4 regions of the Shewanella sp. HL-SH4 genome follow, and region 1 is predicted to be linked to each of the others. Evidence: predicted binding sites of a transcription regulator. Region 1 holds the regulator's gene; each other region holds the start of a gene.

Region 1 (5,765 bases):
ACTTAGCAACAACTGGACTGTTATTAACCGGTAACGCTAAGCTAGATCAAGCAGGCAGTAAAGTGACGGGTAACGTGATCCGTTACAATATCAATGCTCAGGAACTTATCGCTGAAAGTACCGGTAAAGGTGAAGATCGTGTTATTACCATTATTCAACCGGAAAATTTCCAAAATGATGAGTCACCAGCACAAAAATTACCTGAAATCCCGTTAAAAAAGCAAGGTAACCAATGACCCAAATTACCTTAACAGCTGAGAATTTAGCTAAAAGCTATAAAAGTCGTCAAGTGGTTAAAAGTGTCAGCTTAACTGTAAAAACAGGCCAAATTGTCGGACTACTTGGTCCCAATGGCGCAGGTAAAACGACCACGTTTTATATGGTTGTTGGTTTAGTCAAAAGTGACCATGGCCGCATTTTAATTGATGACGATGACTTAACTGCTGACCCAATGCATTTACGTGCGCGAAAAGGTATTGGCTATTTACCACAAGAAGCCAGTATTTTTAGAAAGCTCAGTGTGCAAGATAATATTATGGCCGTGTTGCAAACCCGAAAATCGATGACTTCGGATGAGCGAATTCAGGAATTGGAGCATCTTTTAGAAGAATTCCATATTACCCATATTCGCGATAGCTTAGGCATGTCGCTATCTGGTGGTGAAAGACGACGGGTAGAAATTGCACGCGCTTTAGCAGCCAATCCTAAATTTATATTGTTAGATGAGCCCTTTGCGGGTGTTGACCCTATTTCAGTGATTGATATTAAGAAAATTATTCTTCAACTCAAACACCGTGGCCTAGGCGTATTAATTACTGATCATAATGTCCGTGAAACACTTGATGTATGTGAGCGGGCATATATTGTTAGCCAGGGGAATTTGATTGCCGAAGGCACCCCAACTGAAGTACTCAACAATCAGCAAGTTCGAGCAGTATACTTAGGCGAACAATTCAAGCTATAGTTAATCTAAATAGGACCTGAAGCACTTGCTTGGCAAAATGTTTCTGGCGACTAAGTTAATTGATCGTGTATAGGTAAAGTAAAACCATTTGTTAAAAAATTGCGACTATCACTCACTTTAATCAGTGTAGAAAGCCGAATTCTTCTAGGGATCAGCAGTAATGAAAGCTTCACTCCAACTTAAAATGGGTCAGCACCTCACTATGACCCCACAGCTGCAACAAGCTATACGTTTGCTGCAGTTATCATCTTTGGAGTTACAGCAAGAAATTCAACAAGTATTAGATTCCAATCCTTTGCTTGAAATGGAAGATGAATTTTCAGCACTTAGCAACAAAAATGATAACTCCAAAGACCTATCAGAAACTGACTTCAATGAAGTAAGCGCACCTGTAGTCGAAAAAGACACTTCAAATGTCGACACCGCAGAGTCAATGACTAAAGAGCAAATGTCTGAAGACTTGCCAATGGACACTACCTGGGATGAAGTGTACAGCGCCTCCCCAATGGCAAGCCCTGGTTCGGGTTCTGGCAGCATGCCAAATGATGACATGCCCTTCCAAGGTGAAACATCCGAAGGATTATACGAGCATTTAGAATGGCAAAAAAATCTAACCCCTTTTTCTGAAACAGACCTCGCTATTGCCACTGCCATTATTGATGCCATTGATGACACAGGTTATCTCACCCAAAGTACTGAAGATATTTTAGAAGCTATGGGCGATGATTCTGTCGAATTAGACGAAGTCGAAGCGGTACTAAAACGTATACAACATTTCGACCCTCTGGGTGTCGCCTCACGTAGCTTAAGTGAATGTTTATTGATTCAACTTGTTCAGTTTGCACCAGACACGCCCCATATCGATAATGCCAGAATGTTAATCAAAGATTATTTAGATTTGATTGCTGGACGTGATTTTCGCACACTCATGCGTAAAACTAAGCTAAAAGAAGATGAGCTGCGCGAAGCAATTGAATTAATTCAATCTTTAAATCCACGTCCTGGCACAATGATCACCCCACCGGATGATGAATATGTTATCCCAGACGTGTCAGTGACCAAAAAGAATGGCCGTTGGGTCGTTGAATTGAACCCTGATAACATGCCAAAAATAGGCATTAATCAACAATATGCCGCCATGGCAAAAAGCAGTAAGAGTTCAACAGACACTCAGTTTATTCGAGGTCACTTACAAGAAGCCAAATGGTTTATCAAAAGCTTAGAAAGCCGCAGCGACACCCTGCTTAAAGTATCCAATTGTATTGTGCAATTTCAGCAAGGTTTTTTTGAGTACGGTGCTGAAGCCATGAAGCCTATGGTGTTGAATGACATAGCTGAAGCTGTCGAAATGCATGAGTCCACTATTTCGCGTGTCACCACACAAAAGTATATGCACACACCGCGCGGACTGTTCGAACTTAAGTATTTTTTCTCTAGCCATGTCAGTACTGATGATGGCGGAGAATGTTCGTCTACAGCAATTAGAGCTTTTATTAAAAAGCTGGTTGCTGCTGAAAACCAGAAAAAACCACTAAGCGACAGTAAAATGGCAGATCTTCTGGCAGAACAAGGGATTAATGTTGCACGTCGCACCATAGCGAAATACCGCGAAGCGATGATGATCCCTCCCTCAAACCAACGTAAGAGTTTATAATCTACCTAGGCAATTGGAGGATAAATATGCAAATCACCTTAACGGGTCATCATATTGAAATTACTGAATCACTAAGAGAATATGTCACAAGTAAGTTTACAAAACTTGAACGACATTTCGATCAGATCAATAATGTCCACGTAGTATTAAATGTCGAAAAGCAACAACAGATAGCTGAAGCAAAAGTCAGCTTGAATGGAGCTGAGGTATTTGCGACATCTGAACATGCTGACATGTATCACGCTATAGACGCCCTGATTGATAAACTCGATCGTCAGGTCATTAAACACAAAGAGAAATTAACTAAGCATTAATGATGGAACTTAGTACCATCCTGCAGCCGGAATGCACCTCCTGTGCCACACCGGGCAGTAAGAAAAAGGTACTGGAGCTTATCAGCGATTTAGCTGCAGCCCAGTACCCATCCCTCTCTTCACAAGAGATTTTTGAAAGCCTAGTGGCTAGAGAAAAAATGGGTAGCACAGGAATAGGCTCTGGCATTGCAATCCCGCATGGTCGTTTAACGTCCATCGTTCACCCTATCGCGGTTTTTATAAAGTGCGAAGAAGCGATTTCATTTGATGCTATCGACAAACAACCAGTGGATCTCTTATTTGCATTACTGGTGCCAGCAGACCAGTGTCAGCAACATCTCAGTACCCTATCCTCAATGGCTGAAAAGTTATCGGATAAACATATTCTTAAGCAGTTACGAAAAGCAAGTAACTCAACTGAACTCTATCAGGTTATCACAGCATGAAATTAGTCATTGTATCCGGTCGTTCGGGCTCAGGTAAATCTGTCGCACTTAGGGTACTAGAAGACCTAGGTTACTATTGCGTTGATAACTTACCACTGCCCTTAATTGGACGGCTATTAGAACAGCTTAGAAACACCAATGAACTGGTGGCTATAAGTGTTGATGTTCGAAATATAGAAGAGCAAGGTAAAGTATTACAGCAGCAGCTAGCGTGGTTATCTGAGGATACGGAAGTCATAAGCTTTTTTTTACAGGCAAGTGATGAGGCACTACTAAAACGTTACAGTGAAACCCGACGACTACATCCTTTATCGAAAAAGAATATGTCCCTACAAGATGCGATTCAATTTGAAGGTGAGCTACTAGCGCCTATTTCTGAATACGTAGACCATTTTATCGATACATCTAAGCTAAATATTTATCAACTTAGTGATCAGGTACGTGAAATTTTAATGGGCAGTGTTGATAAAGAGTTAGTGATCAATTTTGAGTCATTTGGTTTTAAATATGGCATGCCCGCCGAAGCCGATTTTATGTTTGATGTACGCTTTTTACCTAACCCACATTGGGAAATAGAATTACGCCCCTTTACTGGATTAGATGAACCGGTACAGGAATTTCTTGGCCAGCAACCGCTGGTAAATAAATTCATTTGGCAAATAGAAAACCTATTTGAAACATGGATGCCCCACTTAGAGCGCAATAACCGCAGCTACCTAACCATAGCTATTGGTTGTACCGGTGGCCAGCATCGTTCAGTTTATATCGCCGACCAGCTTGCTAAACGTTTTTCAAGTGGTAAAAAACATGTTGTTCAAGCAAGGCACCGAGAGCTTATAAATAAGCACAAATAATCGCAATAAAGTTACTTGTCGGAACTTAACTAAATGAGTCTTTTACAGCGCCAAGTCATCATATCAAACAAGCTTGGTTTACACGCACGAGCGGCGACCAAACTGGCTATTCTTGCTAATGCATTCAATGCCAATGTTACCCTGATCCAGGGTGATAAAAAAGGCCAGCGCCGCCAGTGTTTTAGGCTTATTAATGCTTGAAAGTGGCTTAGGTAAAACCATAGATATCATAGCTGAAGGGCCAGATGCACAATCAGCGCTTGATGCTATATGCGATTTAATTAATGACAAGTTCGAAGAAGGTTGTTGATCCTAATCACTTCCCCCAGCGATTGAATCTACGTTTTCATCATGAACCCACCTTTGCTTTAAAATAGCTAACCGTGTTTAATTTAACTTATTGAGTTGCTCGCTTAACCAGAGTTAAGTTGAGGTTAAATTAATGCAGTTAGGATAATTTAAATCTCCCTCCGAATTAGTGCAATTGCACCATTATATTGCATACCCTACGACCACCACAGAAACCATAAAATCATAAAACATTGAAAAAAAATAAAAAATAAATAAAAAAATAGTTGGCACGCTCTTTTCATATAGTAATTAGTACCTACAAAGTGGTACTAGATTTAAAGCTAGCAAGACTTATTGGAGAGAGCACTATGCGAAATACACAATTAACCTTAAATACGATTAATACTGTTTTTGGACATACTCTTAAATTGGCTAGCCCAATTTTTACAAAAATTCAGCAACACTACACATTTTTTGCCAATGTTGGTTTTAGTCAATGGGAAGTTGAAAAACGATAAATATCGGCATTCAAAAAAGTGGACTTTGATTATGAAAAAATACCTAAGCAATCGTTATCCAGACACACTAATCAATCAAGTGGTTAATCAAGTCACTCACCATAATCGCTTGTTATCAGAAGTAGCCAAGGAATATGGCGTTTCATCTAGAGTGGTATACCAATGGGTAAAATCAACGACTGAACCCGTTGAGGTTAAAAAAGATCTAATCACAGAACAAATAGCCTCTTTACAAAGGCAAATCCAAAGCTTAAATAAACAATTGCAAATGATTGCATAAACCAGTTTCGGCAAGGGTGTTTGGATATATTCAATTATTCCCCAGTAATTGGATATATCAATACAAACAACAACCACGCATAATAATATGGCGCTAGAAGCCTAATAGTGACGCACTAACGCCCTTGCCACTTTATCCGCACGACAATCCACAAGAGAACCCACAAGACAATAATTAGGCTAAGCCTCATTTAGCCCCTTAATAGTGAGTAATATTTTTACCGTTAACGCCAGCATTAAGATAATAAGGATTAGTCAAATTCAGATTATAACTACGACTTTTTACTTACTTCTATAATAATTAACAGTTTTTTACTCAACAATTTAGCGAACATGTCTTTTAGCCACTACACTTACCATTATTAACTAAAATCAATTATGTATGAAATTTCAACTCCCAGTATTTATGTTGCTTGTTGCACTATTATTCGCATGTCAGCCCGAT
Region 2 (5,765 bases), 1.7 Mb from region 1:
GCCTCAATTAGTGTCAACCTTAGAAAGACCATTAGGGCGAGCAGGGCAACTATTTACCGAGTTGATTTTAGATGAGTTTACTCGTTTTGAATTGCACACTTCCAAAGAGATTAATACCACAGGGCTTGGATAATATTGTCTATAAACGATTAATGTGCCAACAGAGATTTGATAGAGTCGGTCATTACTTTTATGCTAAATTCATTGAGAATGAGATTAACTAACAGTCCAAGGAGTGACAAATGACCAAGCGATGCCACGAAGTAGATTATGAAATTATCGGCTCAAGTATGCAATTAGTTGAGGTGGAGCTCGATCCACATGAAACTGTGATAGCAGAAGCGGGCGCGATGAATTACATGGAACAAGATATCACTTTTGAGGCTAAAATGGGCGACGGCTCTGAACCTGAGTCTGGATTTTTCGGTAAGTTACTTGGCGCTGGTAAGCGGGCGTTTTCCGGTGAAAGTATTTTCATGACTCACTTTACTAATGGTGGGCACAGTAAGCGTAAAGTCGCTTTTGCAGCTCCTTATCCAGGTAGTGTTTTAGCGGTCGATTTATCTCAGCATAATGGTGAGCTTATCTGTCAAAAAGACAGTTTTTTAGCTGCAGCACTGGGCACAAACGTTACCATGAAATTTAATCGTCGTTTAGGAGCAGGTTTTTTCGGCGGGGAAGGTTTCATATTACAAAGTTTGAAAGGTGATGGTATGGTATTCATTCATGCAGGTGGCACCTTAATTAGAAAAGAGCTTCACGGAGAGTCATTGAGAGTTGATACTGGATGTATAGTCGCGTTTTCTCCTGGAATTGATTACGACATTCAACGAGCTGGTTCGCTTAAGTCTATGGTATTTGGCGGTGAAGGGTTGTTTTTAGCTACCCTACAGGGGCACGGAACCGTTTGGCTACAATCGTTACCATTCTCTCGTATGGCTGATCGTATTATTGCCCATGCACCTACTACAGGTGGTACATCAAAAGGTGAAGATTAATAAGCTATTATTTAATCAATTTTATAGTGTTTAAAAATATCAATTATCCAAGATTATTCGTAAATTCAAGTAAGAATGCTTACTCAATATCAGGTAAGCATTTTGATTTTTATAAAGGTAAAACTTTATGAGTAATAATCTGAATATATTTACTCTTCAAGCCCTACTACAAAGTGATAATATGTATTTGAATTCAGACCCTTTGACTGGTTGAACACTTAATCTTGCACCTTTTGCCACTAACACCATATCAGCTAATTCCATGTCAGCTTTAAGTTGTTTCAGGCTTATCTGATTAACAAACTTCTCAATAAATGATATTTCAACCTCAACCCAGCGAGGTTTCAAAGGATCAGATTTAGGATCAAAATACGGTGATGAGCTATCAAAAGCACTTAGATCAGGCCGTGAAGATTGGCTTACTTGAGCGAGTCCTACAATTGCAGGCTCTTTGCAGCTTGAATGATAAAAGAGCACTAAATCATTGACGCGTACTTGATCTCGTAGGAAATTCCTGGCTTGATAATTTCTAATCCCTTGCCAAGCTGATTTTTGTCCACTGCACCTTTTTAAGTCATCTATACTGAAGTCATCAGGTTCAGACTTCATTAACCAATATTTCATAAATTTCACCAAGACGTTATGTTGTACTACTATTACTAAAGTTAGTTCTTATAATCGCGCAGTATGTAGGGCATTTTTTATGGTAGCTTTTACTACAGGTATCAACAAGATTCTGTTATGTAACGTTATCTCAAAGTATACATTTTTGGAGATGATATGATGGTGACCTTAGCTAATAGAATGACACAACTGTGGTTACATCTGTTTCTTACTTCAGTATTATCAAGCACTGCGATATCAGATACCCTTGAGCTATCTACATTAGAATGGCCACCATTTAGTGGAGCTGAGTTGACTGAAAAAGGTATTGCTACCCGTATAGTTAAACATGCTATTGCTTATGACAACCATCAATTAAAAGTCACAGTTGTTCCTTGGGTTCGTGCTATTAGAATGGTAAAAACTGAGGCTAAAATAGGCTATTTCCCTGAATACATTAATGCCACAAATGAGTTTGTTTTTTCTCAATCTTTAGGCGAAAGTCCGATAGGTTTATTGGAGCTTAAAAATAACCCGATTATGTGGAATACAATCACTGATTTAAATAAATATGTATTAGGCGTGGTAAAAGGGTATGTAAACACAGACGAGATAGACACTATGATTGCTAATGGTGATCAAAAATACGAAGAGGCCATGAATGAAAAGCAGAATATATTAAAATTAGCAGCCGGACGTATTGATACAATTATAATCGATTTAAATGTTTATCAATACTTAAAAAGTGATCCAAAAATTGAAAAAATATCACATCTACTGCAAATCAATAATAAAATCCTTGACTCTAAGAGCTTGCATGTTGCATTAGCAAATAATAAAGAGGGTGAAAGGTGGCTTAAAATAATTAACGATGGCTTATCAAGATTTGAACCTCAAATAATGCTGGATGCTTATTTACAAGAAAAAAAATAAGCATCCCTAATGTTAATACTGTTCGTTTGGTACCACAGTTTGGCCGATAGGGGTTAGGCTTAATAATGCCAGTTTAAGATGCTGAATGCCAAATGGAATACCAATAATCGTCACAAAACACGCTAGTGCATGAGCTAAATGACCTATCGCTAACCAAATTCCAAAAAACACAAACCAAACAATATTACCGATTAATCCTATGGTACCAGTTCCTAGATCTTCAACACCCGTTAAGTGTTTTCGGTTGACACTTTGCTGGCCGAATGGCCAAAATGCCATCTCACCAATGACGAAACAAGCCCGTCCAAAGGGAATACCAATAATACTAATAAAACATAGTAGCCCCGCAAGCCACCAGGCTAGACCCATTATAAATCCACCTAAAATAAACCATGCAATATTAAAAACTAGTCTAAAAATAGCCATATCTTTTTCCTTTTACAACTGAAATAGGAGATTAATATTGATAACTAAGCAGGGAATGTGCCAAGGTTTAAAGTATTGATCTAAATGGTTAAATTGATTTTTATTTGGATGAAGTAAACTAAGAATTGAGATTTAGACTAAAAATGAGTGATTTTAACCAATTTTAGTTACAATGACCCTAATCAATTTTAATGGTGTTATAAATGCTAAGTCATAGTCCAACAGATACAATTAATTTTGCAGGAAGACAAATATTCGTCAAGCGCGATGATAAATTACACCCTGATTTTAGTGGTAATAAAGCCCGAAAATTTTATCATTTCCTTATCAATGACTTTCCTAAAGTGACACGAATAGTGGGATCGGGCTCGGCTCAAGCAAATTCATTATATTCGCTATCGGTATTGGCAAAAATGAAAGGCTGGCAGCTAGATTATTATGTAAGTCATATTAGTGCTTATATAAAGTCACAATTACAAGCTACACCTGCTATTGTGTCAAATTTTACTCAAGCCCATCATAACGGTGCCAATATTATCCAAGTTGATTGGGACCAAGCTGAACTCAGTGGCTGCAAGCATTTGGATGAAGTAATAAACATATTTAGGCCTGAATACCTAAATCGATATTCTGAGCAACAAATACTGTTTATTCCTGAGGGGGGCAGATGTGAATATGCTAAAACGGGCATCTACCAGCTTGGTTGTGAAATTATAGATTGGGCTAAAGGACAAAATATATCCGCTCTTTCTGTATATCTTCCATCTGGTACAGGTACGACAGCAGTTTTTCTGCAACAGTATTTTATAAAAAAATGCCAAAAGGAAATAATTGATATTAAGGTATTAACTTGCAGCACTGTTGGTGGTGATACATATTTAGCAAATCAATTTTGTGAATTAAACCCAGATAAAACCCAGCATCCCACTATTATTAATGATGGCAATAAGTATCACTTTGGTAAGTTGTATTTACCCTTATTTGAGTTGTGGAACGATGTGCTAGAAACAAGTGGAATAGAGTTTGATTTATTATACGACCCTATTGGCTTGAGCGTGTTGAAGCGCTACATAGAAGCGAATCAATGCCAAGATAGGCAAGTTTTATATATTCATCAAGGCGGTTTGTTAGGGAATGCAACTATGCTACCCAGATATAAACGTAAGCTTGCTAATAGATAACTGATTGCTATATGCAGTATGTGTAGAGGGTATTAATATTGAATATATATTTTACTGCATAACAGACTATCTACCACTGCATTGCAACATAATAATGTCGTTTACAGATATATAAAAGTTATTTTCTTTAACAGAAATTATTGATAAGAGTTTTTGAGTGTGTGGTAAAGCGGATTTATCAGTTTGCCCTGTTGTTAATAAACGCCCGGTAAATGAGAGGGGAATACCGTTAGCCAGGTTTATTAAATAACAGAGCAAATGATTTACGCCTAAGCGTAGGGGATGTACTTATTACTTATTCGAACTAATCAGCCATTTCATAAAGTTTACGGCTTCAATGCGTTTTGAAAAAGTTGTTTTGTTTTTACCTTGTGAATCGGTAAAAGCAATTGAGTTTTTGTTTGATGAAATTGAATTAACAGGAAAGTTAACTGTAATTTCGTGTCCGTTAAATTGGTATGACATTATCATACTCCTTATAATTTATGCTCACCCTTGGGTGATGTAAGTTTTAACAATATAATTCCCTTAATATATTTCGTGTTGCGAAAGATTTAAGTTACTAGATTAAGTTACCTCATCAATCTTACACTAATCAAGTTTTTGCGTGAGAAATATGTAAAAAATTTAATTATTTATTAAAGATTTTTTCACAATTCACTCAATTATTTAATGTGTAGATAATACATCAAACTCTTGACTGTGATAGTTGACCATAGGTTTATGACAAGCCCATTACAGTGAGAATAAATATGTTCAAGGATACAAATTACGTATCAACATAGATAAAATCAAAGACACTTGTGGTGGTTTACAAAGGAAGTTGAGCAGACTTACGATAGGTAAACAGATAAACAAAGTAATTAAACTTTCATCATAATATAGATAAAAAATCTGCTTGGCAATAGATATTACTTATTTATTACCAAACAGCACAATCACAAAAATTATCTGTAATAAGCATCACAGTTAAGCTCAACATCCCACCTTAATAAATCAACTCACCAATAGGGTTTAACAGTTTGCTAAAACCTTTAGTAAAATACAATGGTGCGTCAACTATGGTGTAGCATAAACAACCTGACATTGTTTTAGGAGAATGTTCATGGTTCTCATCAAGTAGCATGAAGTCTCCTGGCTTATAACTGTTGAACTTATCACTAAATTCACCTGCTAATAGTAACGTTAGCTCAGAACCTTTATGGGTATGTTCAGGAATTTCACCGTCTGCAGCTATGTGTAATAAGCTGGCCCTTGCTTTTTCTTCACCTGTATTTAAGCGCAGGCGGCTGACTTTACCAATACCCTGCCACTGAGCGTTAATCTGATGTCTAAATGCTCTTGGTAAAGTATAAGACTCACCTTTAACTGATACTTCAAACGTACCCTTGTCTACTGGGCGATGTGGTGTTGAATCAAGTTCATCCAGTGTGCTATCCAACATTTTTTCTAACAACAAATCCATGTCTATATCTGTTGTCGAATCGTTGCTGAAACTATCAATGTTAAACTCTTCAACGGTTTGCTCATTGGTTAATAGTGATAAAGATTTGTGGCAAATATCACAAAGTTCGGCATGGGCTGAAACCGCCAATGACATTGATAGCGGTAGTTCTCCCTTAAT
Region 3 (5,765 bases), 2.0 Mb from region 1:
TTAGTACCGGTAATTAAAGTGACACTGCGTGCGACACCTCGAAAAGTCAGTGGAATACCTGTACTAGCCGCGCTGCCCAAAGCGGCGGTAACCCCGGCAAAAAACTGCGATCGCACTCCATGATTAGCCAAATAAAGCGCTTCTTCTGCGCCGCGGCCAAATATATGTGGGTCGCCACCTTTTAAGCGCACCACTTTTAATCCTTGCTGAGCTAACGTCAGTAACAAAGCATTAATGTCATCCTGCTGAGTACTGGGCTGGCCACAACGTTTTCCCACAAAATGACGTTGGCATTGGGCATTAACTAAGGTCAAAATATCGCTACTGACTAGGCTATCGAACACTAATGCCTCTGCTTGTGCCACAATGCGTGCGGCTTTAATTGTCATCAAATCTAATTGACCACAGCCTGCGCCAACAATAGCCACTTCTCCCCCTTTGAGAGTTTGATCTGCACTAAGTGTCTGATGAGTATTTTTAATGATGGTTTCGACATTATTCATTAGGCAACATCCTCTTTTGCTGGATTGGTTTGTTCATGCTCGGTATCTGGGTCACTGTAAGTATCAGTATAAGTAAGTGCTTCAGCCCAATGCGCGGTGGCGCACTGGTTAACTTCACTTTGGCAACTGCCACATTGTCGACCACAACCTAATATGGATTGCGTCGCATCTAAAGCCTGTTCAAAACTAAGGTTAGTCACACCTTTGTTAAATACTTGCTGATTAAACTGCAGGTTAATTTCATCGCTAATATCAGCTTCAGTCATGCCTGTACAGGCACAAATTAATGGGCTATTCCCAGCATTAATTTGTTGATGAAGTTGGCTTAATAGCTGGCTATTTAAGGTTTTACCAATAAATGCGCTCATAGGTTCTAATGCCACACTCACCGGTTTATCAGATAACAGTTTCAACGCAATTAACTGCCCTTTTTGGATATTGCATTGAATGTGCAATAGCTGATGCCCAGATTGACAAACTCGCGTTAAGGTCCACTTTAATGAATAGGGCGTGGCTTGATATGCAAAACCATCTTGTTCGTTTTCAAAACCAATATGATGACAAATACCATTGGTTAACGTTTGAGCCACTTGCCAACAAAGACCTGCGGCCGCTTTGTCATGAATGCCAAATACCACTCCTTGCAGGGCTAACGTCACCGGCGATAAAGTCACTGGTTGGCACTTAAATGCAGGTTGCTGTGAAATAGGATCTACTCGGCTGTCAACAACTTGGTTAACTCCCTGAGTCAGTGAAAACTGCTTTGACCAGTGCATAGACATAGATGCGACGTCGACTGGCATGTCTTTATCTGCGATCACTCGAGCCATTGTAAAAGCTTGGGGCTTTGATTTTGTTTTTTGCTCCGCTTGAATACGGGCTAACCCACCTTCCACTAGATTAAATAAACCCAGTTGTTTTGGATGCAAATGAATCACAGGTTCTGGCACGCTGGCGCGTAGGCTAGCAATATGGCCTGTGCGAGTCATGGTGTGCCACTGATCTCGACTGCGGCCACTATTGAGCAACAAAGCGGGTAAGTTTTGGCGGCTATTTTCAACACCATTCACTGATTGCCCTTTGGCTAAGTGAGTTGATACGTTCGCAGGCGTAATAAACTGTGCTTTACCGCTGATAGTAGAAAAATGACCATTTGAAAACACACGCTGATGCTGTTGACCGATTTGTTCAATGCTTGCGACTGGCCACTGTGTTGGCACTAAATCATCATATTGAGTTTTTGTTAATCCAGCGAGTCCGGCAAGATTAAAGTGTTTATCTGGAAAAACTTGTTTCACTTTCGCACTTAAAGCAGAAAATTCGCTGAATACCGCGGCGTTGTGTTCAAATTGAAAACCGTTAAAGCCCATTTTAATTGCCACTTGGCTCACCGCCCACCAATCTGGTTTTGCCTGACCTTTAGCGGCAATAAAACCACGCTGGCGGGTAATGGTGCGCTCGCTATTAGTGACTGTGCCACACTTTTCAGACCAGCCTTGGGCGGGAAGTAATATATCTGCCAGCTTAGCTGTATCGGAGTCAGGGCTCACTTCAGACACCACCACAAACGGGCAATCGGCTAGTGCTTTGGCAATTTTAGCGCTATTAGGTAGCGATACCACAGGATTAGTGCCCATAATCCAAATAGCTTTTATTTTGCCATCGGCTAATGCATCAAACATATCAACAGCGGCTAAGCCTTTTTGTGCCGCCACATCACCACATTGCCAAAAGTCAGCCAGTAACGCCCGCTCATTATCAGCAAATCCCATATGACAGGCTAATTGAGTGGCCAAACCGCCTACTTCTCGCCCGCCCATGGCATTAGGCTGTCCGGTCAGGGAAAAGAATCCGGCGCCAACCTGACCTATTTGGCCTAATGCAAGATGACAATTAATGATCGCATTAGTGATATCGGTGCCATTCACTGACTGGTTAACACCCTGGCAGGTGGCAGTAACGACTTGCTCATGCTGACTAAAAAGTTGGTAAAACTGCACTAAGTCTGAATACGTCACCCCAACAGAGTCAGCAAGTGTTTGCAGGTTTGCACTGAACTGTTGTGCGTGGGTAATGGCTTCAACAACACCTTCTGTATGAGCATCAATATAGCGTTGATTCAGTGTGTTGTTATCTGCAATAAAGCCCAGCAAGCCAACAAATAAGTCTAAATCGGCCCCTGGGTTTATCGCTAAATGTAAATCAGCTTGCTTAGCGGTTGCGGTTGATAACGGGTCGACTACGACCAATTTGCAGCCATTGGTTTTTCTTGCTGCTAAAATACGTTGAAATAAAACCGGATGGGTCCAGGCGGTATTGGCACCAATTAAGACAATAACTTTTGCATGCTCAAAATCTTGATAACATCCGGGTACCACATCTTCACCAAATGCACGTTGCATTGCACTCACTGCTGAAGACATACACAGGCGTGAATTAGTGTCGACATTAGCGGTTTTTAAGAAACCTTTAACAAACTTGTTGGCCACGTAATAGTCTTCGGTAAGCAACTGACCTGATAAATAAAAGGCCACTGAATCTGAACCATATTGATCAATGGTTTGCTGAAATGTATCTGCAATTAATTGTGTAGCAGCATCCCACTCAAGCGGTTTACCTGAACGTAACTTAGGGTAGCGCAATGTGTTGGGCTGGTTTAAGCTTTCTAATAAACGCTCACCTTTAGCGCATAGCTGCCCAAAGTTAGCCGGATGAACCTTGTCGCCTTGTAACGTTAATCCTGAGCCGGTTTCACCAAGTGTGTGTGTTGAATTTTGGCTGATGGTTAATCCACAGCCGACACCACAATATGCACAACTTGATTGAATATCCGTCATTCCTACACCTATTTGATCACTACAATAATTACATTTAATATCGCAACTAGCGTGCCAAATTTATACTGGTTTGAAATTAAAGGTTTTTTATAAATTTACTTAGGAAAGTAATCGGACATTGTGCAGCTAAAGTGCAACAAGTCGCACCAATGTTGCGCATCTTATTGAAAATAAAGCAATTAAAATACCTCTTTAGAGGTATATCGATGTGGCTGGGGGGGAGTTGAAGGCGATAAAACAGAGTAGACAATGATTGATAGTATTGAAAAAATGTCGCAAAAAGTGTTGATATAACACCATCATCAACACATTAGCTCGCACTATTTAGCCAGGCGACCATCATCGTGGCAGGCTTCGCAAACAGGTTGTTCACCTACATTCACTTCATGTACCGCATGACAATCGACACACATCAACATGCCATCATGCGGTTTATGGTTATCATTCATTTTAGCTAATGAACCATGGCAACTTTGACATTGTTCAAATTCATATCCACCGTCAACCGAAGGTTCTTCATTTACATGACAGCTTTCACACCCGTTCATGCCGGCATGAAAATCAGCTAAGTTTTCCTCTGCGGCAGACGCGCCAATTGAAAAAGTGAGCACAGCAAAACAAACAGCGAATAGGGAACATAAGAAAATATTTTTCATATCAACCTCTTTTTATCCACGCTAGCCACAATGGTATTGAATAAAGGTCATTATTCATGATTGAGACTTTATATGGATGATTTTTTTAGCTTAAATCCAATTTAGTCGAACTACCGTACTTAAGCAACTATCATGTTATAACAAGACCTTAGCATTGAAGCTGAACTTGAAACGAGCGCTACATCAATACATCCATAATAAAAGTTATAAAACAAAAACTGGAGCACAAGGCTCCAGTTTAGTGGTGTTTATTTTACCGGCAATATTAGCTGTTCTTTAAAGCCGCAATGCGTTTTTCTAGTGGTGGATGGCTCATCATAAACTCAGCCATAGAACGCTTACCACTAATACCTAACGCTGACATTTGAGCTGGCATTGCACCGGCTTCTGGGCCCGTTTTTAAACGTTCAAGCGCAGCGATCATCTTATTCTTACCCGCTAAACGTGCAGCACCTTCATCGGCTCTAAACTCACGTATACGAGAGAAGTAAGCCACAATGATTGAAGCTAAGATACCAAACAGCATATCTAATACAAACACCACGGCCATATAGGCAAACATACCTAAACCTTCACCTTCTTCACTGTTACTAGAGACAACATTATTAATAATACCCGCAACGACGCGTGCTGCAAAAATAACGAACGTGTTCACTACACCTTGAATTAGCGTTAACGTTACCATGTCACCGTTAGCAACGTGGCTAACTTCATGGGCTAAAACGCCTTCAATTTCATCCTGGGTCATGCCATAAAGTAAGCCTGAGCTTACCGCAACCAGTGAATTATTCTTACTTGGGCCAGTAGCAAACGCATTCATTTCAGGTGATTGGTAAATTGCCACTTCTGGCATTTTTATACCTGCTTGCTCAGCTTGACGAGCAACGGTTTCAACTAACCAGCGTTCAGTATTATCACGTGGATTGGTGATCACTTCACAACCCATGGTTTTCTTTGCCATCCATTTTGAAATGGCTAAACTGATAAAGGCGCCACCAAAACCGAAAATGGCAGCAAACACTAATAATCCACTCATCGTAGAAGTGTTAACTCCTAGAATAGACATTACAATTGAGGCCACTAGCAAAATTGCCATGTTGGTCGCAATTAACAAAAAGATACGCTTCATTTTAGCTCCTGTGTTGGCAAGATTGCCGATATCAATACATTCTACAGACATAATATGTCCGGTAAAATGATTTTCAAGGTATTGAAGATTAAATATGATTTAATCAACCAAGATACATTATTACGCGGAGATTTTAGGTACAGATACTTAATTGAAACTTAAATGTCGCTAAACAAAAACCGGAGAGTTATCTCTATTATCATGCTGTGATTAACTTTGTTAATATGGGGATAATCGACTGTGGTTATTGAACAAAAAAAGGATATTTTATGTCAGTGAATGCTTTATTATTAAGCGCTTCTAGAGTGGGTGACACCCCGTATTTACAGCATGCTGTTGAGCTTATAAAACCATTGTGTATAGCAGGACAAAAATGGCTGTTTATTCCTTATGCAGGTGTTGGTATGAGCTACAGTGAATATTTGGAAAAAGTCCGCCAAGGCTTAGCTGATTTACCCATCAGTATTAGTAGTATTGATGAATACGGCGATCCAAAACAAGCCATAAAAGATGCCGATGGTATTTTTATTGGTGGCGGTAATACGTTCCAATTACTCAATGAATTATATCGTTATGATTTAGTTCACCTGATTAAACAGCAGGTCAGTGAGGGTAAGCCTTATGTGGGTTGGAGCGCTGG
Region 4 (5,765 bases), 1.2 Mb from region 1:
TTCAAATTAAACTGAGTATTTTTCTCATAACGTTGCTCTGCTGCTACCGTTTTGAATTTTTGGATTAATGTGCTGGCTCGAGTAATATTATTAACTATTAGCTCACAACTTTGCTGGTACTCTTCAAGAATACGGTTTATCTCCTCCAAGGTGGCATGCTCGCTATGGATGAGCTTAATTAAATCTTCTACATGAGAGAGTTGAGAGCTTGCCGCAGTTAAACATATGCCAATAGGGGTATTTATCTCATGTGCCAATCCTGAAACTAATCCCCCTAATGCCGCCATTTTTTCCTGCTCGACAAGCACTTGCTGAGCACGTTTTAAAATCAGTAATGACTGCTCTAGTTCTTTGGTTTGTTCTTTAACTTGTCGAGCCAGTTCATCTTTATAGCTTCGCTCAAGTTTAAGTAATCGTTCTCGATCTTCCAGTGCACTTTGTAATGCTGTTTTCGATTCTTGTTCATCGGCAAATGATGCTCTTACTTGCTGTTGCATGCTATTAATTGCTTTTGCCACCATAGCAAATTCGTCGCGTTTACTTTTATGGTCAAAAACTAAGGGATTAAAAGGTTTATCCAAACTTATTTGCTCACAATATTGACTGAGCTTGAGTAAGTGTTTTGTGATGTTCAACCAAACCAAGAATAGAATAAAACCAGCAACTAAAAAGGTTTTTATCGCGTTTGATAACAATATAAGGATAGCTTTATCATAAAGCCTATCGTAAATAATGTTCAGGTCGGCTTGGACGAGTAAAGTGCCTACCTTTATCTGATTTGAATTGGTGTAAATAAGATCAAATTGTTTCTCAATCGTCGATGTCTGATGATACTTACCTGCCTGCCACTCTTGACCGCTATCATCCTTAATTGAGATATAGGTAATGTCAGGTAGTTGGCTTAAACCGTCTAACTGAGTACTAATTAAGCGCTCATCTATTACCCAAATACTGGCAGCTAATACTTCTAAATTTACTTTTTCGATACTAGAGAATGCTCTATCTATACGGTTTACATCACTGCTGTAATCGTTAAATAACTGATAAATAGTCGTAAGAAGGGTAATAAGTGAACTAAAAAGCACAATCGAAAGCATAAGCTTTCGACCGATAGGGCTAGTGAATAGTTGGTTGGAAAATTTCAGCATAGTTTTATTTATTTAATTAATCTAAGTGCTTATATAATAAGTTAGTTCAAAATTTATATTATAGCTATATTTAATTTATTACTTTTATATTGATTTTTTCAATTTCAGAGCAAACTTTATTATATTGATGTTTATTAATTTACCGGCTAAAGGTGGCATTAAATTTGCTTTGAAGAAATTAGATGTTCAAATTTCTGACACTGAGGCTGTGATGAAAAAAGCGATGATTAAAGCAATTAGCTTAAGTAATGCAAAGCGTACTTTCATGAGTGCGATGTTATGGTTGGTAGTGTTATGCTTGGGGTTATTATTTGCCCCGAAAGATCTTTTGTCTCAGTTAGCCCTTGCTGAAATTGTCGCACAGTATAACTATCTGATTGGTTTAGCTTTAATCGTGGGGGCGGCATACTTTTTAAGTCAATTGGTGAGCTTTGTTGCTGATGAGTCCATACAGCATTTACGTCAAAAAAGAACAGTTGAAACTATAGAAGCTAAAGTAAAACTACTTGATCCTGCCGAAAGGGCGTTGTTGAGAGAGTTCTTTTTACAAGGTGCAACTATATTAGCATTGCCCCAAAATGAGTTGGCAGTTAAAAGTTTATTGCATACCAATATTCTCGAAGAGCTGGGTAACCAGCGCCATTATGCGATTCAAGGTCCTACAGCAGAGTATAAAATCTCCATGCCTGCGAGGATTTATTTAAACCGTGACGTGCTACGTTTACCTGCAGGAGAACCTACACAAGAAGAGTTGACTTATTTATTGAAGACCAGACCTCACTTCATCAGTGGCCTGGTACAACCTCGCAAACATGCAGCTTAATAGTCTTCATTTTTAGAGACAAGGGCGTCATCAACTCTGTTTTATAGAAGTTTGTGTAACAAGAGAGGGGCTGAATTAGCCCCTAAAATGGATCAAAATTTATAATTATCGTAAATGACTAAGAATAACGAAGAGGTATAATATTACAGTACTAATGTTAATCATCATTGCCTGGAGCAGACTTCACAATAAACATCCACATTAAGTAAGATACAATTCCCAAAGTACTAAAAATGACAATCATAGACATTAATCCAATTGGGTTTCCAAACATTAAATCTAACCAAAATGCCATGATAGCTATCCTTTTATTTGTGAAGTCCCAGTTATCATAATGCTGAAATAAAATTGCAAAACTGATCTTGATCAATGATTGACTCTATTATTAGGTATACCAGTGTGTAAATGTGATCTTTATGGCGTTTATGCGCTCTAGCTGGTAGAAATTAGCTTCTGCTCACTACAGCGAACTTTTTAAATTAGTGGTGTTTTTTACAGCTTATTTTGAGGAAGCGTTGAGAATTTAGGCAATTGTTCACTTTTGTCAGTAAAGTCAACCCAAAGGACTTGCCATTGTCATAAGCATGGGTATAATTCTGTTCACTTAATTGATACTCATTAAGTGAAGTAATACTAGAGTTTTGCAAAGATATTTTTTTAAGATTTCTTTGCAAAGCTAAATGTAGCTTAAAAGGCACTGCCCGAGTGGTGAAATCGGTAGACACGTCGGATTCAAAATCCGATTTCGAAAGAAGTGACGGTTCAAGTCCGTCCTCGGGTACCATTATTTAAAGCCCTGTTCTTAATTGAATGGGGCTTTTTTATGCTTATTTAGTGATACTTGATACAAGTACACCCCTTCCTTTAATTTTATTTCTGCTCTTACTGTACTATGAGATTATTACATCTAATTTTTAGAAAAGAATAGATAGCCGTCAAAGTCATTTAATCGAGAGTTCTATTATCTGCATTTTACCGTCAAGACTAACTCTAGAGTCTTAGCTAAGCATATCAAATAGCGGAGTATCAATTCCCTGAAGCAGAACGCATTGTGAGGCAGTTGCAACAAACTGCAGCAGAGGGGCTGACTCGTCAGTTTACAATGGTTGGCTCAAGTTTCTGGTTTAGCAAGTTTGCTGAAATAGAACAGTTTGATGCGACATCTCATGCAGATGTTTTAGATGAAGATGAATAAATTGAATTAAGCTTAACTAATAAAAACCAGTTGCCGGAGCAACTGGTTTTTGTTTTACGAGCTAAGGTTATTTATTAGTGCTTACGACGACGGAATGCCGCTAAAGGTAATAATAAAGTTGTTAACCAGCCTAAAGAACCACCATCATCATCTCTTGGTAAAGATTGAACAGTTACTTCTCCAGTATTACTTTGTAATGCTCCATCACTAGCAACAACGCTGAATGAATATGTTCCCACTTCAGAAGGAGCAAAACTAATGCTCGCCTTAGTTGGGTCAAATGCAAGAGAAGGGCCTCCTGTTTGAGTCCAGCTATATGTTAACTCTGAGCTATCTATATCAGCAGCATTTGAGTTAACTGTAACAGTTTGTCTTACAAGGCGATCAACAGCAGATGGTGCAACTGTTGGCGCATCGTTAACATTACTAACATTGAACATTACTTTAGTTGGAGTGATCTTATTACCCGCATTATCTTCAGCAGTATAAGTCAGTGTATCTGTTCCAAAGAAATCATTCTTAGGTGTATAAGTTATCTCACCCGTTGAGGTTACAACAGCTGTACCATTTGTAGGATTAACAGTAATAGCAGCATTAGATAAATCGCCTGATGCTGAAATATCAATTACACTTTGTGCTTTTGCTGTCATACCAGCACCCGATACTTGAACTCGAGCCACTTTTTGGTCGACTTTAGTATCATTCAGAAGCACATTCATTGATGCAGAACTGTCTTCAACAACCTCCAGTGTATCTGCTTGGCCAAGGTTAAACTCAGTGGTTTTTACCTTGTAAGCTAACTCGACACTACCTGCTGAAGCTGCTGAAATTTCTACATAATCATTTGCAGCTACAGTTCCACCAGTACCATTGAAGTGGTAAGTTGTACCAATCGATCCACCGATGTTTTCTGCGCCGATTGTTAGTGCCGCAGGCATTGTTGGAACTTTGAAGTAATTAAATGTCACTTCTTCAGCCGCACCGGTTTTAAACCATACGCTGAAGCTATATTGATCACCTGAAGTGTCACCATATAACTGTGCGTCATTCCATTCAACAACAACCCATTGTGAAGTACTACCATTTACGACACCAATAGACATTGCTCCGCCACCAGTATCACCAACAGATCCATCGCTTAAATCGAAATCAGACCAGAATGGGGCAACAATGTTGTTAGGAGTGCCAGAATCAGGTAGCTGCTTGTTAGCATATGTGCCAGCAGTTGCGCTGCTACCAGGGATAACAATACCATTGTCAGACATGGTAATTTGAGTATATTCTTGGCCGTTATACTTATAGGCAGGAACATTAAATACAAAGTTAGCTTCATCACAACCATCAGCACATACTGGGGTAAACGACAAACCTAAATCTGTAATATTTGGATAAGAACCCGTTCCTTTAGCTGAAACCATCTTAGGAAGTTTCATGTTACCAACCCAAGTAATTACACCTGTTTCTTCATTAACGCTCATACCATTCTGAGTCGCATCTGCCATGTTAACCATAACATCATCTTTGCTTGTCAGTTTTGTGCCTTTAGGGGCTGTAGCTGTGATGGTGGTATTACCGTTAAACATAGTGTTATTAACAACAGCCTTGATTTCAAACTCATCAGCAGTGGTAATATCTGCATCAGTTGTAAAGGTGTTGATTAAAGAAGAGTCACTAGTTTCTCTAGCAAGTACAGCTAGAGGTAGGTGTGCACCTTGTTTGCCACCATTGCTAGTTAGCATGATGTTACCAAATATCCATTCACCGTAAGTGCTGTACGAAGTGTCAACGGTCACAGTGAAAGTTGCAGAAGCGCCTGCAGCCAGTTCCAATGTCGTTGGCGAAATCATGATGCCAGCAGAGTCTGCTTTAGCAGTTAAAGCCCATGATGTTGCTTCTGCACTTTTGTTGTTAACTGTACGTGTGAAGGTACATACACCTACACATGAATCAGCAGCAATAGAAGGCTTATCGAAAGTTAACACTGCTTTAGCTGCAGCGTCTAAATCCATACGGCCAGCGCCCATAGCAAATGGTGATGCTGGCGTAACACCGTCATCATCTAAAATGCCAGCCATTGTAGCTGTAGAGGTCAATGCGGTTTTAATATCAACTGCAGACCAGTCAGGGTGTAATTGCGCCATTAAGGCTGCAGCACCAGCAACATGAGGACTAGCCATACTTGTACCAGTAATGGCATTAAAAGGTTCTCCGCCATCATCTGGAGAGAATGCAGATAAAATATTTGTTCCAGGAGCGGCTAAATCTGGTTTTAGTATATTTTCATTACCGTTCGGTCCGCGAGAGCTCGACTGGTTGATCATATCAGCAAGGCCCTGCGATACAATACGCTTAATCTCTGCAGAAATCGTACCAGAGGTAGCAGCGTCACCTAATGAGTCAACAATAGCAATACCGTCAGCTTTTGAAATCATAACAGATGGAAAAGTTTGACCTGGCATTGACATAGTAAATGGTGCGCCTGGAACGCTATTATATACTACAAGAGCTTTAGCTCCTGCGTTTATAGCGTTTTGTGCTTTTATGCTAAAGCTACAGGTACCACGAGAAATCAGTGCTATGCCGTCTTTGAAAGAATCAG

The links. Region 1 encodes sigma-54, which starts transcription at its own class of promoters, with help from an activator protein. Its sites were predicted from a motif close to GTTGGCACGNNNNTNGNNT; they were not measured.
Region 2: the regulator sigma-54 is predicted to act here: its motif matches at 3,007-3,025, upstream of ACRWQL_RS19470 (YccF domain-containing protein).
Region 3: the regulator sigma-54 is predicted to act here: its motif matches at 3,381-3,399, upstream of ACRWQL_RS16915 (molybdopterin oxidoreductase family protein).
Region 4: the regulator sigma-54 is predicted to act here: its motif matches at 1,300-1,318, upstream of ACRWQL_RS13180 (superinfection exclusion B family protein).

The regions. Positions count from the first base shown of each region.
Region 1 is NZ_CP195037.1:1,605,262-1,611,026, forward strand. It holds gene lptA (lipopolysaccharide transport periplasmic protein LptA) at 1-236, shown strand, start outside; gene lptB (LPS export ABC transporter ATP-binding protein) at 233-964, shown strand; gene ACRWQL_RS07960 (RNA polymerase factor sigma-54) at 1,125-2,618, shown strand; gene hpf (ribosome hibernation promoting factor) at 2,645-2,932, shown strand; gene ptsN (PTS IIA-like nitrogen regulatory protein PtsN) at 2,935-3,378, shown strand; gene rapZ (RNase adapter RapZ) at 3,375-4,232, shown strand; partial or broken gene ACRWQL_RS07980 (HPr family phosphocarrier protein) at 4,266-4,542, shown strand; gene ACRWQL_RS07985 (hypothetical protein) at 4,892-5,041, shown strand; gene ACRWQL_RS07990 (transposase) at 5,073-5,321, shown strand; gene ACRWQL_RS07995 (ABC transporter substrate-binding protein) at 5,703-5,765, shown strand, end outside.
Region 2 is NZ_CP195037.1:4,203,184-4,208,948, forward strand. It holds gene ACRWQL_RS19450 (LysR family transcriptional regulator) at 1-133, shown strand, start outside; gene ACRWQL_RS19455 (TIGR00266 family protein) at 243-998, shown strand; gene ACRWQL_RS19460 (EVE domain-containing protein) at 1,155-1,622, opposite strand; gene ACRWQL_RS19465 (substrate-binding periplasmic protein) at 1,779-2,534, shown strand; gene ACRWQL_RS19470 (YccF domain-containing protein) at 2,547-2,960, opposite strand; gene ACRWQL_RS19475 (1-aminocyclopropane-1-carboxylate deaminase/D-cysteine desulfhydrase) at 3,374-4,141, shown strand; gene ACRWQL_RS19480 (hypothetical protein) at 4,433-4,606, opposite strand; gene ACRWQL_RS19485 (ChrR family anti-sigma-E factor) at 5,130-5,765, opposite strand, start outside.
Region 3 is NZ_CP195037.1:3,625,552-3,631,316, reverse strand. It holds gene cobA (uroporphyrinogen-III C-methyltransferase) at 1-503, opposite strand, end outside; gene ACRWQL_RS16915 (molybdopterin oxidoreductase family protein) at 503-3,340, opposite strand; gene ACRWQL_RS16910 (cytochrome c3 family protein) at 3,661-3,996, opposite strand; gene htpX (protease HtpX) at 4,262-5,125, opposite strand; gene pepE (dipeptidase PepE) at 5,395-5,765, shown strand, end outside.
Region 4 is NZ_CP195037.1:2,783,543-2,789,307, forward strand. It holds gene ACRWQL_RS13175 (ATP-binding protein) at 1-1,148, opposite strand, end outside; gene ACRWQL_RS13180 (superinfection exclusion B family protein) at 1,360-1,971, shown strand; gene ACRWQL_RS13185 (DUF3149 domain-containing protein) at 2,129-2,266, opposite strand; tRNA gene ACRWQL_RS13190 (tRNA-Leu) at 2,671-2,755, shown strand; gene ACRWQL_RS13195 (hypothetical protein) at 3,032-3,166, shown strand; gene ACRWQL_RS13200 (S8 family serine peptidase) at 3,241-5,765, opposite strand, start outside.